4 regions of the Paenirhodobacter sp. CAU 1674 genome follow, and region 1 is predicted to be linked to each of the others. Evidence: riboswitches for the same ligand, from Rfam matches in the RefSeq annotation. Region 1 holds a riboswitch; each other region holds the start of a gene.
The links. Region 1 has a riboswitch for cobalamin ahead of P2G62_RS00115 (TonB-dependent receptor). Riboswitches for the same ligand answer to the same signal wherever they lie in the genome.

Region 1 (4,181 bases):
CCTGCGCCGCCAGCACCGACATCTGCGGGTCAGAGGCGAAATGGCTGAGCGAGACGATCTGCCCCGGATCGGCCAGCAACAGCGCCAGCTGATCGGTGCACAGGTTCATCGACACCACCCGGGCGGGCGGCGGCTCGGCCCGTGCGAAAGAGGCCGCAAAAGCGGCCAGAACCAGCAGGGCGCCGCGCAGCGCCCTGCCCCTGCGCTCAGAACGTGCCACGCAACCCGACATAGGCGGTGCGGCCCGCGGTGGCATAGCCCCAGACCTCGGAATACTCGGAGTCGGTCAGGTTCTCGATCCGGCCCACCAGATCGACCTTCGGCGTCAGCGCATATTTGCCCGACAGGTTCACGACCGTGTAATCCTCAAGCTTTTCGGTGGCATAGCTGCCCCAATACTGGGTGTCCCAGGTATCGGCCACATGCCGCATCCCCAGCGTGACCGAGCCCTGCCCCTGCGCGAATGCCCAGGTCGCATCCAGCCCCAGCTGGTGCCGCGGGCGGCGCACTTCGGGCGCGCCATCGGCATCGCTCGACTTGGTGTAGGTGTAGCTGAAGCCAAATCCCAGCCGGTCAGTCGCCTGCCAGTTGCCCGACACTTCGACGCCCCGGCGCTGCGACAGGCCGTCGCTGTTCAGCGCGGTGGTATAGCTCGGGCTGTAGACGATTTCGTTTTCCAGATTTTCGGCAAACAGCGTCACATCGACCGTGCCGCGCCCCCCCGCGAAGGGCAGCTCGACGCCGATGTCGAAGCCCAGCGATTCCTCGGGTTTCAGATCGGGGTTGCCGGTATAGAAACCGGGGGTATAGCCGAATTGCTCATACATCGTCGGGTTGACCACGGCCTTGCCGAGCGAGCCGTGCAGCCGCGCGGTGCCGAGCGGATAGGACGCCGCCAGGTTCCAGGTCGTCGCGTTCTGGAACTGGGCGTTGAAATCCTGCCGCACGCCGGCCTGCACATCCAGCCCGTTGTCGTAGCTGCCCTGATATTCCAGCGCCAGCCCATTGGCGTTGCGGGCATAGCGCGTGCCGCCGGTTTCGCGGCGGAAAACCTCGCTGTCATGCTCGGCCAGCAGGGTCACGCGTTGGCGCGACTGATCGACCGCCGCCCCGTCCAGCGCATAGGCCAGCCGGTAGGCCACCGTTTCGCGCTGCGACAGCGCCATCGAGGTCAGGCTGCCGGTCGCGTCATAGCGTTTGGTATCGAAATCATTGCCGCTCAGCGTCAGGCGCTGCTGCAACTGTCCGCCCAGCGTATCGGCCTGCAGCCAGACCGAGGCCAGCGTCTCGCGCCGCTTGCCGTAATCGCCGCTGTCCACGATATAGCTGTCGGCATCGGTCGCCGCCCAGTTGTCGGCGTCGAAATCGAAATCCTGATCGGAATGGCGCAGCGTGAACCCGGTCGAGAAGGTATCGCTCAGCTGCCAGCGGCCGGTCAGATTGGCCGTGGTGCGGCGCGATCCGTCGCGATCCCCGCCATCGCCCGACTGGTCGAACCCGGCTTCGTCGCGGTGCTGCAGCGAAAAGGCCAACTCGCCCTTTTCACCCCGCGTGCGCACCGCGAAATCGCCCGCATAGCTGCCCGCCGTGCCATATTCGACCCCGGTCTGATAGCTGGTGCCGGCAGTCTGCGCGCGTTTGGTGTAGATCGCGATCACCCCGGTCGCCGCGTTCGAGCCGTAGATCACCGATTGCGGGCCACGCAGCACCTCGATGCGCTCGACATCGGCCAGTTCCAGCCCCGAGAAATAGTATTCGCCATTCTCGCCCATCGTCGCCTCGACCCCGTCGATCAGGACCAGAACGTGATTGCCCTCGCCGCCACGGATGCGCACCTGGGTGTTGTAGGGGTCCGACCCCTCGACCGCGACGCCCGGCAGGGCACGGATCGCCTGCTGCACGGTGGTCAGGCCGCGCGTGGCGATCTGCTCGGCGGTCAGGATCGAATAGGCGCGGCCATAGGCCGATTGCGAAACCGGCAAGAGCCCGCCCGAAACCACGATCTCGTCCAGTGCGAGAACGTCCTGGGCCAGGACCGGGGCGGCCAGCGCGGTGCTGGAAAGAAGCGAAAGCAAAAGCATGCGAGAGCGGATCATCTGTCTTGTATCCTGCGGCGGACCGATACGGCCCCGATGTCGATCTGCCTTTGGAAAGATGCCTTTCCGCCGACGGTGGCTGTCACCTTTCAGCGGGAAGAACCGCCTCCCCACACCCCCCGTGTGGTGGAAATCAGTGATCGCCTCGGCAGGTCTCCTGGCTTGCGGGTCGTGACATCGGGCCGCCTTCCCGGGGTATCCCCAGTGGCCGTGGCCCATGCTCACCGCTTACAGTTGCGGGGGCAGCACCGGCATTGGGCCGAGGCCCGCACCGATTTCCCTTTTCATCCGGCTTTTGGGGCCGGAACCGAAGTGCGGCCCTCTTGGCGCCGCACGGCATATATGTCAAGAATTATTGGGCGTTTCGGGCAGATCCGTGGCCTTGGGCGCAGAATGCGCGCAGGCCCGGTTGAACCGCACCGAGGACAGCAGCGCCAACCCGATGAAGCCTGCCCCCAGAAGGCCGGTGATGACCTCGGGAATGTGCATCAGGGTCTGGGCGAACATGATGCCGCTCAGGATCAGGATCGACCAGAACGCACCATGTTCCAGATAGCGCAGCTCGGCCAGGGTGTTGCGTTCGACCAGCATGATCGTCATCGACCGCACATACATCGCCCCGATGCCCAGACCGATTGCGATCAGGAACAGGTTCTGGGTCAGCGCGAAGGCGCCGATGACCCCGTCGAAGCTGAACGAGGCGTCCAGCACTTCAAGGTAAAGAAACGCGCCCAGGCCCCCCTTGGCGGCCTCGGTCGTCATCGAGGCCCGGTCGAGCACCTGGCCCAGCACCTCGACCGCCAGAAAGGTCAAGAGCCCCGCGACGGCGGCAAACAGGAAGCTGCCCTCGGTGCCCGGCGGCAAAACCCAGGTGAACAACATCACCACGCCCAGCACGAAACCGATCTCCAGCCCGCGGATCGAGGCGCAGGCGCGCAGGCGGCGTTCGAGGGCGGCGATCCAGTCGACCTCCTTGCCCTCGTCGATAAAATAGGTCAGCGCCACCATCATCAGGAAGGCGCCGCCGAAAGCCGCGATCGAGACATGGGCCGAACCGATGATGCGCGCATATTCGGCAGGTTTCGTGGCGGCCAGAACCAGCGCCTCGATCGGGCCGATGCCCGCGGCGATCACCACGATCAGCAGCGGAAACAGGATGCGCATGCCGAAGACCGCGATCACGATGCCCCAGGTCAGGAAGCGTTGCTGCCACTCGGGCGTCATATCCTTGAGCTTGTTGGCATTCACGATGGCATTGTCGAAGGACAGGCTGATTTCCAGCACCGCCAGAACGCCCGCGATCAGAAAGAACGACAGCGCGCCGGTGAAGTTGCCCGAATAGCCCCAGCCCAGCCAGAAGGCCAGAACCAGCCCCACTGCGGTAAAACCGAAAGCCCAACGGAAATAGTGAATGGCCGTGCGCATGATCGCTCCTGTGGGGATATGTCGCACAGATAGGAAGCCGCCCAAGCCCCCGCAAGGCGGCCCCTGTCAGATCCTGCGCAAGTGGTTTGCGCGCAACACCGGCCCCGCCCGTCCGCCGTTCAAAGCCCCGCGCGGCCCAGCCAGCCCAGAATCCGGTCGCGGTTCACCCCCAGATCGGACCGGCCAAAGACCAGATGACCGCGGATATGGACCCGGTCACCCTCGATCCACAGGTTGGTGATGTCGGGAAAGCCCCAGACGGCCGAGCGGGTGACAAAGGTCATCAGCCCCTCTTCGACGCTGCCCTCCAGCAAGACCGTGCGCGGGCTGGCCGCGACGATCCGGCCCAGTTCCGCCAGACGCGCCTGCGGATCGGGGATCTGGCGCACCGCCTCGAAGCCGCCGGTGTCGGGCCAGTCGCCCTCGGTCTTGGTGGCGGCCATCTTGTGCCAGCGGTCGGCGGGCAGCGGCGCCAGCCGGACCCAGGCCGCGAAGCCCGCCACCAGCAGAACCAGGGCGATCAGGCCGATGCGGATCATGCCGGGGCCCCGCGGCGCCGGGTCCAGCCGTAAAGCGCGATCAGTTCCATCGCGACATGGGCGCCCGCAATCGCGGTGGCACCGGTGGTGTCATAGGGGGGCGAGACCTCGACCACATCGC
Region 2 (4,181 bases), on a different contig from region 1:
CGACGTTGCGATGAAATGGGGGTTCTTGCATCTGGGCCGGTTCTCGGCGGCTTATACCGCGCAATTCGGCGAGCCCCCCTCGGCTACGCTGCGCGCCGCCCGATAACCCCCGGCTCACAGATAAAGCGCGACGATCCCCAGCCCGACCGCGATCTGCGCAACATCGGCGGCGCGACGCAAACGCCGCCCCTGTGCCCCGCTCAGAACCTCGGTCCCGAGTTTCGCGCTGGCAAGCGCCACCGCCAGGGTGACAAGCGCCGTGCCCAATCCCATCGCCAGCACCGCCGCCGCACCCGCCAGCGGCGCGCCGATCAACACGGTCAGCAGCATCACGAACACCGCCCCGGTGCAGGGCCGCAACGCCACACCGGCAATCAGCATCAGCGCCTCTGGCAGGCCTGCGCGGGCCGCCGCCTCGGGCGCCGGGGCATGGGCATGCCCGCACCCGCACCCGTCGTCATGCGTATGCGCGACGGGCTGCGCAAGCGGCGCGGCGCCCCTGCCCCGGCGCAGCCCGAACGCCCCGCGCAGAACCAGGAAAAGCCCCAGTGCCACCAGCGCCCATTCGCCCGCCCGTGTCACCGGCCCCTCTGCCAGCCCCGTCAGCTGGCTGCGTCCCAGCCCGAACGCCCAGGCCCCGGCCAGCACCAGCCCGATTGCCACCGCCGCCTGCGCCAGGCTTGCCGCCAGCGTGATTACCGCAACCTTCAGCAGCCGCGCCCGCGCCGAGAACGCCCAGGCCCCCAGCACCACCTTGCCATGCCCCGGCCCCGCCGCATGCAGCACGCCATACAGAAACCCGAGCCAGATCAGCCCGGCCACTGCGCCCGGCTGATGCGCCTTGAGCGCGCGCACCCCTTCGGCCAGCGGCGCCTGAAACGCGCGCTGCGCCGCGACAAGCGCACCGCGCGCCTGCGCGAACAGCCCCAGATGCCAGGCCACGGCGGCAGCCAGCACCACCAGGGCCAGCACCGACAGCGCCACTACTTGCCGCATGTGATCCGTTCCTCATCGGCATACAGCCGGCCGACCGCGGGCAGACCGGCATCGGCGGGGGTGACCTCGGGGCTGAGTTCGGCAATCGCGGCGGCGAGTTCATCGGACACCGCGCCCGGATCCGCCTCGAACACCGCAGCATGGCAATCGCCGCGGCCTTCGAACCGGGGGGGCGCGACGACCGTGTAGGCGGTATAGAAATCCGGGTCGTACGGGCGGATCACCAGTTCGCGGCCCGTCAGATCCAACGGCGCCCGCAGCATCCGGGTATGCACCGAAACCGCGCGCCCGTCATGCCATTCAGCGGCCCAGTCGCTCGGCCCCTGCAAGGCCACCGGCTGCCCGGCGAGTTCGATCTCGATATCGCCGCCATAGTCCGCGGGCCAATCCGCATCCCAGGTCTGGAAGGCCGCCAGCTCATCACCCGCAACCCTGCCATCGCCGTTGTGATCGTATTTGCCGTCTTCAACCATCAGCAGCGTGAACATCTCGTCATAATCCCAGCGTGCCCGCAGCCCGACAAGCCGCCCGTCGGCATCGAACAGAAGGCTGTGGGTGACATCGACGAACAGATGCGGATGTGCGGCCACCGGCTGCGCGGTAAGAACCGCCAGCGCAAAACAGGCGAGCGTAAGGGAACGGGGCGAAAGGCGTGCCTGGGTCATGCCCCGATCTAGCGGCACCGCCCCCCGCCTGACAAGCGCCCGGCACCCGCCTCGCACCGAAGTTACTTCATAACATGCGCTGCCCCGCACGAAGATCTGCTCCCCTGCCGTCGACTGGCGCCGGACAGCCCGTGCGATGCGGGCTTGACTTCACGGAAAACTTGTCTTTCCTTGACCGCGTTCAAGTTCCGGCCATCCGGCCGGATTAAAAGGGAACACGGAACGGCTTCGGCCCAGACCGTGGCTGCCCCCGCAACTGTGAGCGGTGAGCAAGGCCAACGACGCCACTGGGGGTTCCCCGGGAAGGCAGGCCAAGCTTCGACCCGCGAGCCAGGAGACCTGCTTGGACGATCACCCTTTCCGGGCGCGGGGCGCGCCATGGGAGCGGCATGATCCGCAGAGGTGACACTGGTCGCTGTCTGCGGAGAACTCTTCGCAGGCGTCTTTTGGTCACGCGGGCTTTGCCCGTTGGATTTGCATTGCGGGCTTTCGGGCCCGCCAAGGGGATGGAAACCATGTGTTCTGCCCGCGCTTTGCGCTTTCTGCTGCTTTCCGCAGCCTGCTTCGTCACGCCTGCCGTCGGCCATTCGCAAGAGGCCACGACATCCGATGTCTTCATCTTGGATGAAATCCTTGTCTCTGGCGGCCTGACCGGCATCGCCAAGGACAATTTCACCCGCGCCTACAGCCAGATCACCCGAGAAGAGATCGCCCGGCGCGGCCTCAAGACCGTGGAAAGCGCCCTGCGGGCCCTGCCGGGGCTGTCGGTCGTATCCACCGGCGACAGCATGACCTCGGTCTTCATTCGGGGCGGGGAAAGCAATCACACGCTGGTGCTGATCGACGGGGTCGAGGTGAACACGACCACCAATGGCAGCTACAGCTTTTCGGGACTGTCAGCCGCCGACATCGACAGTATCGAGGTGCTGCGCGGACCGCAGGCCACGCTTTACGGCACCAGTGCGATGGCGGGGCTGATCGCGATCACCACGCAGAAGGCGGACAAGCCGGGCCTGTCTTATGGCGGCGGCGTCGAACTGGGCGGCCTGGACAGCCATATGCTCAACGCCTCTCTGCGGCAGGGGTTCGCGCGCGGGCAGCTGTCCTTTGCCGCCGAAAGCCGCCGCTCTGACGGCGAAGACGGATCGCGCACCGGCGGCGATACCGAGTTCAACAACATGGACACCGTGTCGCTGAACGGCGACCACGCGGTGACCGACAGCGTGACGATCGGCTTCAGCCTGCGCCATTTCACGCAATCCTACGGCTATGACGGCACCGACAGCGCCGCGACCCGCCCCGAGGATTACATCGTCGATTCCGGCGATACTGCGGATCGGGACGAAAGCTATGGCAGCCTCTGGGCCGAGGCCGAGGCGCTGGACGGGCGGTTGCTGAACCGGCTGGAGCTGTCCGCGATGGACCAGGACACCAGCTACGATTCCCCCAGTTGGGGCGTGTCGAACTATGGCTCCACCCGCCAGGCACTGAAATACACCGGCAGCTTCGCGCTCGACGGAACCGAGGCCCGGGGGGCGGCGCAAAAGCTGAACCTGCTGCTGGAAGCCGAACGCGAGACCTTCGATGTTGCGACGGCCTGGTCGACGGGCAAGGAAAGCCGCAACAGCCGCTCGGTCGCGCTGGAATATCAGGGGCGGTTCGACAACGGAATCGACCTGCAGGCGGGCGTGCGCCACGATGTCATCGACGTTTTCGAGGACCCGACCTCGTGGAACCTGTCGGCCGCCTGGCGCCAGCCCGGTTCGGCGCTGCGGCTGCGCGGTTCGGTCGGGCGGGCGACGGTCTATCCGACGATGTACGAGCAGTTCGGCTATACGCCCGGCCTGTTCACCGGCAACCCGGATCTGAAACCCGAACACAGCCTGAGCTATGAACTCGGGGCCGATCTGGATCTGCCGGAAGGACGCGGCACGCTCGGGGTAACCCTGTTCCAGAGCGATATCGAGGACATGATCGCCAGCACCGGCACCAGCGCGACCAACCTTGCCGGCACCAGCACGCGCAAGGGGGTGGAACTGAGCGCCACCTGGCAGGCCAACGACTGGCTGCATCTGGCCGGAAGTTACACCTATACCCATGGCCGCAGCCCCGGCGGAGAGCGTCTGGTGCGGCGTCCGGCACATGAATTCGGACTGCAGGCCAGCGCCGACATTCTGGACGGGCGCGCGAATGTAAGCGCCGATCTGCGCCATGTTGCGGGCAGTTACGATCAGGAATGGTTCGGGGCGGGATCGGGCACGATCAGCAAGCTGGCGCAGTTCACCACGGTCGATCTGGCCGCGCGCTATGACCTGACCGCGAATGTCGCGCTGACGGGCCGCATCGTGAACCTGTTCGATGCGGATTATTCCGAAGCCTGGGGCTATTACGGCCAAAGCCGCACCGCCTATCTGGGGCTGTCGGCCAAATGGTGATCCGGGGGCGTCTTGCCGCCCTCGCATTCGCGGGCAGCCTTGCGCTGCCCGCCTTTGCCGAGGCACCCGGCCGCGTGGTCTCGAT
Region 3 (4,181 bases), on a different contig from region 1:
GTGCATGACCCGCGTCACGGGATCAAGCGGCTGCTGATCACCGAGGGCGACAATTATACCGAAGAACTGGCCGACCGGTGGATGCCCGAATATCTGGAATGGTACGAAAGCCTGGGTCCGCTGAAATCGCAGCCCTATGACATGATCTGGAACGAGCTTTACCTGGCCTCGTCGCAGGGCGGCAAATTCTGGGGCTATACGCATCAGTTCTATATCTCGCCCTTCAACGACCGCTATCTGATCGACCGGGCGATTTCGCTGCCGCTGCGCTATCGGATCAGCGACAAGGCGAATGACGACCTGCTGGCTATGGCCGCGCCGGAACTGAGCAATATTCCCTTCCTGCGCCGCTATCAGGCCAAGGCGGCCCGGCGCGGCGGGAACTGGTATGGCAAGACGATGGTGCGCGCCGGTCAGGCGGCCTGAGGCGCCCGGCGCAGCAGGTAGATATCCATGATCCAGCCATGTTCGGCCCGTGCCTGGGCGCGGGTCGTGCAGATGTCGGCTGCGACGTCACTCAGCGGCCCCGCGCGCAGGATCTGCTCGGCCATGCCGACATAGGCGCCCCACCAGATCTGCACGCCCTCGGTGGCCAGCGTGGTGAAGGAACACTCGCCATCCAGCATCACCACCAACGTATCTACGGCCTCGGGCCAGCCATTTTCACGCAATTGCCGCCCCGTGGTAATCAGAACAGGCGCGCCGATGTCGTTTAGCGGGATCGCATGCGCGGCACAGAGTGCCTGAATCGCGGTGATTCCGGGGATGACCCGCGTCTGCACCGCCATCCGCCGGCGCAGCCGTTCGGCAATCCGCAGCGTGCTGTCGTAAAGCGACGGATCGCCCCAGACCAGCAGCGCCACGCGGCCGCTTGCGCCCAGGGCTGCGCGGATCTGCGCCTCCCAGGCATCGGTGATTGCGTCGTGCCAGTCATCGACCCCGGCGTGATAGCTGGGCCGCGCGGCATCGCGCTTGGGCAGGTCGAATTCCACGATCCGCGTGGCCGGGTTGGTGATGTGCTGCGCACAGATCGCCCGCCGCAGCCCCGCCAGATCGGATTTGTCGCCGCCCTTGAACGGAATCAGGATCAGATCGGCGGCATTCATCGCCTGCGCGGCCTGCACCGTCAGATGGTCGGGATTGCCGGTGCCGATGCCGATCAGGGTAAGCTCGATCATGTCCTGTCCTTTGAAAAAAGGGGGCCTTGCGACCCCCTTGCGTTTCTTTGCGATGCGTCTGGCTCAGGCAAACAGACGCGGGGTGACCAGCACCGAGCCTTGCAGCCCGCGGATGCGCTTGGCCACCGCCAGAACCGCCAGATCGACCAGCGGCTCGATCAGGATGACGCTCATGTAAGCCACGCCGAAGGTCGCGATCGAGGAAGCCGCGGCAAAGCCCTGACCATACAAGGCCCAGAACGCCACCCAGGCGACGATCCCGCCCTGATAGGCCGTCGACAGCGCCAGCGCCTGACCATAGCGCAGGTCGACATAGGCCGTGCCCGGCGCGATCAGCCGCTTCGCCAGAACCTGCAGCCCGAACAGCGGCACCAGCAGCGTGGTCACGTTCATCCCGTATTGCGGCAGGTCGAAGGGCGCAAAGAACACGCCCTGGATCAGCAGACCCAGCGCCAGCCCGATCGCGGCGGGCGCGGCCCCCAGGATCAGGAACAGCGTCGAGCCAAGGATCAGGTGAACCTCGGACACGCCCACCGGCATGTGCGGCAGCACTTCGAAAAAGGTGAAAACGGCCGCTGCGGCAATGGCCGAACGCGCGACCAGCGACCCCACGCCTTGCGCGCGGATCGCTCCATAAGCGGTTTTCAGGGTATAGGTGCCAGCCGCCGCGGCGGTGGCATAGCTCAGCGCAATTTTGGTGCCGTCGACGAGGCCCGGTTCGATATGCATATCAATCTCCTGTGCCGTCACACCCGACGGCGGTTGGGTTATGTCAGATGGCCGGTCTCCTGGCTCGCGGGTCGAAGCGCAGCTTCTGCCTTCCCGGGGGATGCCCCAGTGGCGTGGTCGAAGTGCGCTCACCGCATACAGTCGCGGGGGCGGCTGGGGCTTCGGGCGCCGCAATTTGGTCCGCCCCTCCCCATTCCCGATGAAGCCCTGCGCTTTGCGCGTTGATGGGCACCATACAGAGGTTCAGATAAACGCCATGGCGGCGCTAGGGTCAAGCATCATCCGCGGCATCGGGGGCCTCAAAACCGGCCAAGGGCCCATACAGGATCAGGGCTGGCTGCTCTGACCGGCTTTGCGCAAGATCCGCGGCCAGGGCGGCGATCGTGCTGGAACAGAGCCGTTGTGCCGGATGCCCGACCGCCTCGGCCAGCAGTGCGGGTGTGTCGGGCGACAGCCCCTGCCCGATCAGCCCCGCAACCAGCCGCGGGAAAGTGCGCTTGCCCATGAACACGACCGTCGTTGCGCCGGGATCGGCCAGCGCGGGCCAGTTGAGCCCTTCGGGCAGATCGCCGGTCACATCGGCACCGGTGATGAACTGCACCCGCCGCGCCGTCAGCCGCCGGGTCAGCGGCAGCCCCGCCGCGGCCGCCGCCGCGCAGGCCGAGGGCACGCCGGGGATGATCTCATGCGCGATCCGGGCTTCGGCAAGGGCGGTCAGCTCCTCTTCCAGGCGGCCGAAAATCCCGCAATCGCCTGACTTCAGCCGCACAACCCGCAGCCCGCGCTGCGCATGTTCGACCAGCAACTGGTTGACATGGTCCTGCTTGGCCGAGGGTTTGCCCGCGCGTTTGCCCACCGCAATCAGTTCGGCCCCGGGCCGCGCATGGCCCAGAACCGGCCCCGAGGCCAGGTCGTCGAACAAGACCACATCGGCGCGCGCCAGCCGGTCGGCAGCCTTCAGCGTCAAAAGCTCGGGGTCGCCGGGCCCCGAAGAAACGAAAGATACAAAACCGCTCATGCGCTTGCCTTTGCAATCATGTGGAAAAAGGTGCCGCTGACCCGGCCGCCACCGGGCAGGCTTCGGGTCGATCCGGTTTCGGGGACCGGCGCGCCAGTGGCATCCAGAACCTCGGCCAGGGGGGCATCGGGCTGCGACAGGATCGTGGCATAGTGGAATTCATGCCCGCGCAACCGGGTGCTGGCCGCGATCCCGGGCATCGGTGTTGCCAGTGTCGCCAGCCGATAGCCCAGATGCATCCGCCGTTTCGCAAAAGATGTTTCCAACCCCAGAAGCCCCGCCATTTCGTGCCGTGTGCCATCTGCCGCGATCAGCCCTGTGCCCAGTGCCATATAGCCACCGCATTCGCCATGCACCGGACGCGTTTGCGCGAAATCCCGCAACCCTGCACGAAAATTCTGCGTGCAGCCAAGCCGCCCTGCGTGCAGTTCCGGGTAGCCACCGGGCAGCCAGCAGGCATCTGCCGAAGGGTCGGGCGCCTCGTCTGCCAAAGGTGAAAACGGCAGGATCGTCGCGCCTTGTGCCCGCCATTCGGTAATCAGATGCGGGTAGACGAAGGAAAACGCCGCATCGCGCGCCAGTGCAATGCGCTGACCCGGTGGCGGCAAAACAGGCGGAACAGAGACTGTTTCAGGCCCGCCCGAAGCCGCCGCGGCAATTAAGGCATCCAGATCGCAATGCGCGGTAACGAACGCGCCAGCCTGTTCCAAAATCGACTGCAGCCGTGGCAGCTCTTCGGCCTGCACAAGACCCAGGTGCCGCTCGGGCAGCGCGATTTCGGTCTTGCGCGGCAGTGACCCGAAAACCGTAATCCCCGCACGGGCCATCCCGTCACGCACCAGCGCGTCATGGCGCGGTGAGGCGACCTTGTTCAGCACGACCCCCGCCACCGTCACCCCCGGGCACATCGTGGCGAAGCCATGCGCCACTGCGGCGGCGGATTGCGCCTGCCCCGATACGTCAAGCACCAACACCACGGGCCAGCCCATCAGCGCGGCAATATCCGCGCTGGCGCCGATCCCTGCTTCGCCCGGACGGGCCACGCCATCGAACAACCCCATCGAGCCTTCGGCCACGACCAGATCCGCCTGGGTCTGCGCCAGCGCGGCGATCTGTTCTGCGGTCATCGCCCAGGCGTCGAGGTTGACCGAAGCACGCCCCGCCGCCGCTGTGTGAAACGCCGGGTCGATGTAATCGGGCCCGCTCTTGAACGGCTGCACCTGCATCCCGCGCACCCGCAGCGCCGCCAGCAGGCC
Region 4 (4,181 bases), on a different contig from region 1:
GTCGATATCACCCGCCAGAACGACGGGCACACCCGCCGCCCGGGCAAAGCCCATGTTGGCAATGTCATTTGCGCGCAGATTGACCTCGGCCGGACTGCCCGCGCCTTCGACGATGACCAGATCATGCGCGGCACGCAACCGCTGGAAACTGTCCAGCACATGACCCATCAGCGTGGGCTTGATCCGCGCATAATCCAGCGCCCGAACATTGGTCAGCCGCCGGCCCTGCACGATCACCTGGGCACCGGTTTCGGATTCGGGTTTCAGCAGGATCGGGTTCATATCTGTGTGCGGATCAAGCCCGCAGGCCAACGCCTGCAAGGCCTGCGCGCGCCCGATTTCGCCCCCATCTGCCGTCACCGCCGCGTTGTTCGACATGTTCTGCGGCTTGAACGGCGCCACCGACAGGCCGCGCCGCCGCGCCGCCCGGCACAGCCCCGCCACCAACATCGACTTGCCGACGTTCGACCCGGCACCCTGAATCATCAGTGCCGTCATCACACCCCCCCGGCGTTGCGCGGATGGCGCGTTCGGGAGCCTCCGGCGGGGATATTTGACACCAAGATGAAAGCCATAGCCCGCAGAGTTCGCATCGGTCGGCGCCATGCCTCGGGCCGCCTGGACGGGGGAGACATGGCGCTTTCACCTTGGGCGGTCATCGGGATCCCTCCCTGTACCGCAGGGCAAGAGTGGCACAGCATCCTTAATTTTTCCTTGCTTTCATCTTGGCCGAAATATCCCGGGGGCCCGGGGGCTGGCCCCCGGCGCGTTTAAAATTCGACCCCCGGCTGGCCCTTGATCCCGGACCGGAACGGATGCTTGACCAGCGTCATCTCGGTCACCAGATCGGCGGCCTCGATCAGCCCTTCGGCGGCATTGCGCCCGGTCAGCACGACATGGGTCAACGGCGGCTTTTCGGTGGCAAGGAATTCCAGAACCTCGGCAAGGTCGAGATAGTCATAGCGCAGCGCGATGTTGATTTCATCCAGCAGAACCATGCGGATCGACGGATCGCGGATCAGCTCCTTGGCCTTTTCCCAACCGGCACGGGCGGCGGCGATGTCGCGCTCGCGGTCCTGGGTTTCCCAAGTGAAGCCCTCGCCCATCGCGTGAAACTGGCACAGATCGCCGAAATTCTCGGTCAGCAGGCGCCGCTCGCCGGTGTCCCAGGCGCCCTTGATGAACTGCACCACCGCGCAGGGCATGCCATGCGCGATGCAGCGCAGGATCATTCCAAACCCCGACGAGGATTTTCCCTTGCCCGGCCCGGTGTGCACGATGATCAGGCCTTTTTCGCCCGATTTCGTTGCCATGATCTTGTCGCGCGCGGCTTTTTTCTTGGCCATCTTGCTGGCGTGGCGGGCGTCGGTTGCGCTGCTGGTGTCGGTATCGGTCGGCATTGCGGCGGTCCTTGTCTTGACAAAGGGGGTGCGCCTGCCTCAGGTGGGGGCGCGTTGGTTCCTGTCCTATGACAGGCGAAGAGGGAATGCGACAGGGTTTGCGACCGAAAGGTGCCTGAACCCGAAGCGCTGCCGCCCCCGCGACCGTGACCGGAAAGGTCGCCCCAAGCCACTGGCCCTCATGGCCGGGAAGGAGGGGGGACCGTTGGGGAAACCCTGAATCCGCAAGCCGGGAGACCTGCCAGCGCTGAGTTTCACGGGCGGACGGGGTGTTCCGCGACCGGATGGCATGTGCCGGCCGATCGCTTCGCACATCCTCTGGCCCTCGCCCCCGATGCCAACGCACGGAGGGGCCATGACGGCAACGCTGCACATCTGCACGACCTGCAAGGCAGGCGAGATCACCGAAGACGGCGCGGCCCTGCCCGGCGCGCGCCTGTTTGCCGCCCTGTCCGCCGAACCGCTGCCCGAAGGTGTGCGCATCGTGCCGGTCGAATGCCTGTCGGCCTGTTCGCAGGGATGTGCCGTCGCGCTGAGCGGGCCGGGCAAGTGGAGCTATGTCTACGGACGCCTCGGTGCCGACGATGCGGCCGCGATCCTGCAAGGGGCCGCCGCCTATGCCGCCACCGAAGACGGGCTGGTTCCCTGGCGCGAACGCCCCGAAATTTTCCGCAAGCAAAGCCTTGCCCGCATCCCCCCGCAGGAGTGAGACATGACCGATCTGACCAAAATCCCCGTGACTGTAATCACCGGCTTTCTGGGCGCCGGAAAGACCACGCTGATCCGCCACTTGATGGCCAATCCGCAGGGCAAACGGCTGGCCGTTCTGGTCAACGAATTCGGCTCGGTCGGGGTCGATGGCGACATCCTGCGCAGCTGTGCCGATGAAAACTGCCCTGTGGATAACATCGTCGAACTGGCCAACGGCTGCATCTGCTGCACGGTGGCCGACGATTTCATCCCGACGATCGAGGCGCTGATGGCGCGGCCCGAACGCCCCGACCATATCCTGATCGAAACCTCGGGGCTGGCACTGCCCAAACCTTTGCTGAAGGCGTTCGACTGGCCTGCGATCCGCTCGAAGATCACCGTCGACGGGGTGATCGCACTGGCCGATGCCGAGGCCGTGGCGGCGGGTCGGTTTGCGCCCGATGTGGCCGCAGTGGATGCCCAGCGCGCCGCCGATGACAGCATCGACCATGAAACGCCGCTGTCCGAGGTGTTCGAAGATCAGATCGCCTGCGCCGATATCGTGCTTCTGTCCAAGGCCGATCTGGCGGGCGAGGCCGGGCTGGCCGCGGCCCGTGCGGTGATCGAGGCCGAAGCGCCGCGCCAGCTGCCGATCCTGCCGCTGACCGAAGGGGTGATCGACCCGAAGGTCGTGCTGGGTCTGGGGGCCGCAGCCGAGGACGATCTGGCCGCGCGCCCCTCGCACCACGATGGCGCCGCCGATCACGAACATGACGATTTTGACACGGTAGTGATCGACCTGCCCGAGGTCAGCGACCCCGAGGCGTTGATCGCCGCGATCCAGCGTCTGGCACGCGAACAGCGGATCTTGCGGGTGAAGGGCCATGTGGCGGTAGCGGGCAAGCCGATGCGCCTGCTGATCCAGGCGGTGGGCGAACGTGTCCGGCATCAGTTCGACCGTCCCTGGGGCGCCGATCCGCGCCGCTCGGCGCTGGTGGTGATCGCCGAACATCACGATGTGGACGAGGCCGCGATCCGCGCGGTTCTGGGGGCCTGATGCACGTCACCTTCCGCGAAAGCCACGGCCTGGAAGAAACCGAAACGCCGACGGATCTAGGGCAGACGCCTGCGGATCTGGTGGTGTTGTCGTTTTCCGACAGCGACCTTGGGGCTTTCGCGGCGGGGTGGCGGCAGGCTGCGGGGGCGCTGCCGACGCTGCGTCTGGCCAATCTGGTGGCGCTGCGCCATCCGGTGTCCGTCGATACCTATGTCGAACAGACGCTGGCAGGCGCGAAGGCCGTTCTGGTGCGGCTGATCGGCGGCGAGGGGTATTGGCCCTACGGGCTGGCTTCGGTGCAGGATCTGGCGCGCCGGCGCGGGATTGCGCTGGCGGTGCTGCCTGCCGACGGGCGGCCCGATGCGCGGCTGGACGAGGTGTCGACCCTGCCTGTCCCCGTCTTGCGCCAGCTTTCGCAGCTGTGCGATGCCGGGGGCGCGATGGCCGCGCAGCAGGCGCTGGCCATTCTGGCGCGCGCGGCGAATCTGCCCGGCCCGGACGGCACCGGCGACACAGCCGTGCCGACAATGGGGTTTTACGACCCCGAGACAGGCGTGACCGACACGCCCCCCGCCGGGCCGCTGGTTCTGGTTGCCTTCTATCGCTCTTATCTGACGGCAGCCGATACCGACCCGGTGGATGCACTGATCCGCGCGCTGCGCGAAACGGGGCTGTCGGCCTGCGGGGTGTTTGCGCCGTCGCTGAAGGCGCCGGGTTTTACCGACTGGCTGGCGCCGCATTTGCGCGCCCGCCCCCCGGCGGCGGTCATCAATGCCACCGCCTTTTCGTCACAGGCCGATGATGGCACGACCCCATTTGACGCCACCGACTGCCCGGTGTTTCAGGTCGCGCTGTCCACCGCACGCAAACGCGACTGGGCCGAGGCCGAGCGCGGGCTTTCACCCGCCGATCTGGCGATGCATGTGGTCTTGCCCGAGGTGGATGGCCGTCTTTTCGCTGGAATAGTCTCTTTCAAGGCGCCGGAGCGTCGCGACCCCGATCTGCAATATTCCCGGTTTTCACACCGTGCCGAC

Region 2: it holds a riboswitch for cobalamin, as region 1 does, so the genes downstream of both, P2G62_RS13175 (TonB-dependent receptor) here and P2G62_RS00115 (TonB-dependent receptor) in region 1, are expected to answer to the same signal.
Region 3: it holds a riboswitch for cobalamin, as region 1 does, so the genes downstream of both, P2G62_RS10550 (energy-coupling factor ABC transporter permease) here and P2G62_RS00115 (TonB-dependent receptor) in region 1, are expected to answer to the same signal.
Region 4: it holds a riboswitch for cobalamin, as region 1 does, so the genes downstream of both, P2G62_RS10485 (DUF1636 domain-containing protein) here and P2G62_RS00115 (TonB-dependent receptor) in region 1, are expected to answer to the same signal.

The regions. Positions count from the first base shown of each region.
Region 1 covers NZ_JARHUH010000001.1:25,140-29,320, forward strand. The annotation lists gene P2G62_RS00110 (ABC transporter substrate-binding protein) at 1-220, opposite strand, end outside; gene P2G62_RS00115 (TonB-dependent receptor) at 207-2,096, opposite strand; cobalamin riboswitch at 2,226-2,423, opposite strand; gene P2G62_RS00120 (DUF475 domain-containing protein) at 2,442-3,521, opposite strand; gene P2G62_RS00125 (DUF1499 domain-containing protein) at 3,641-4,060, opposite strand; gene speB (agmatinase) at 4,057-4,181, opposite strand, start outside.
Region 2 covers NZ_JARHUH010000008.1:177,088-181,268, reverse strand. The annotation lists gene P2G62_RS13190 (helix-turn-helix domain-containing protein) at 1-106, shown strand, start outside; gene P2G62_RS13185 (hypothetical protein) at 115-996, opposite strand; gene P2G62_RS13180 (DUF1007 family protein) at 984-1,661, opposite strand; cobalamin riboswitch at 1,828-2,023, shown strand; gene P2G62_RS13175 (TonB-dependent receptor) at 2,177-4,096, shown strand; gene P2G62_RS13170 (ABC transporter substrate-binding protein) at 4,090-4,181, shown strand, end outside.
Region 3 covers NZ_JARHUH010000006.1:197,173-201,353, reverse strand. The annotation lists gene P2G62_RS10560 (hypothetical protein) at 1-426, shown strand, start outside; gene cobF (precorrin-6A synthase (deacetylating)) at 414-1,178, opposite strand; gene P2G62_RS10550 (energy-coupling factor ABC transporter permease) at 1,242-1,907, opposite strand; cobalamin riboswitch at 1,939-2,158, opposite strand; gene cobA (uroporphyrinogen-III C-methyltransferase) at 2,179-2,925, opposite strand; gene P2G62_RS10540 (cobyrinate a,c-diamide synthase) at 2,922-4,181, opposite strand, start outside.
Region 4 covers NZ_JARHUH010000006.1:184,415-188,595, forward strand. The annotation lists gene P2G62_RS10475 (cobyric acid synthase) at 1-498, opposite strand, end outside; gene cobO (cob(I)yrinic acid a,c-diamide adenosyltransferase) at 771-1,400, opposite strand; cobalamin riboswitch at 1,439-1,661, shown strand; gene P2G62_RS10485 (DUF1636 domain-containing protein) at 1,756-2,109, shown strand; gene cobW (cobalamin biosynthesis protein CobW) at 2,113-3,147, shown strand; gene cobN (cobaltochelatase subunit CobN) at 3,147-4,181, shown strand, end outside.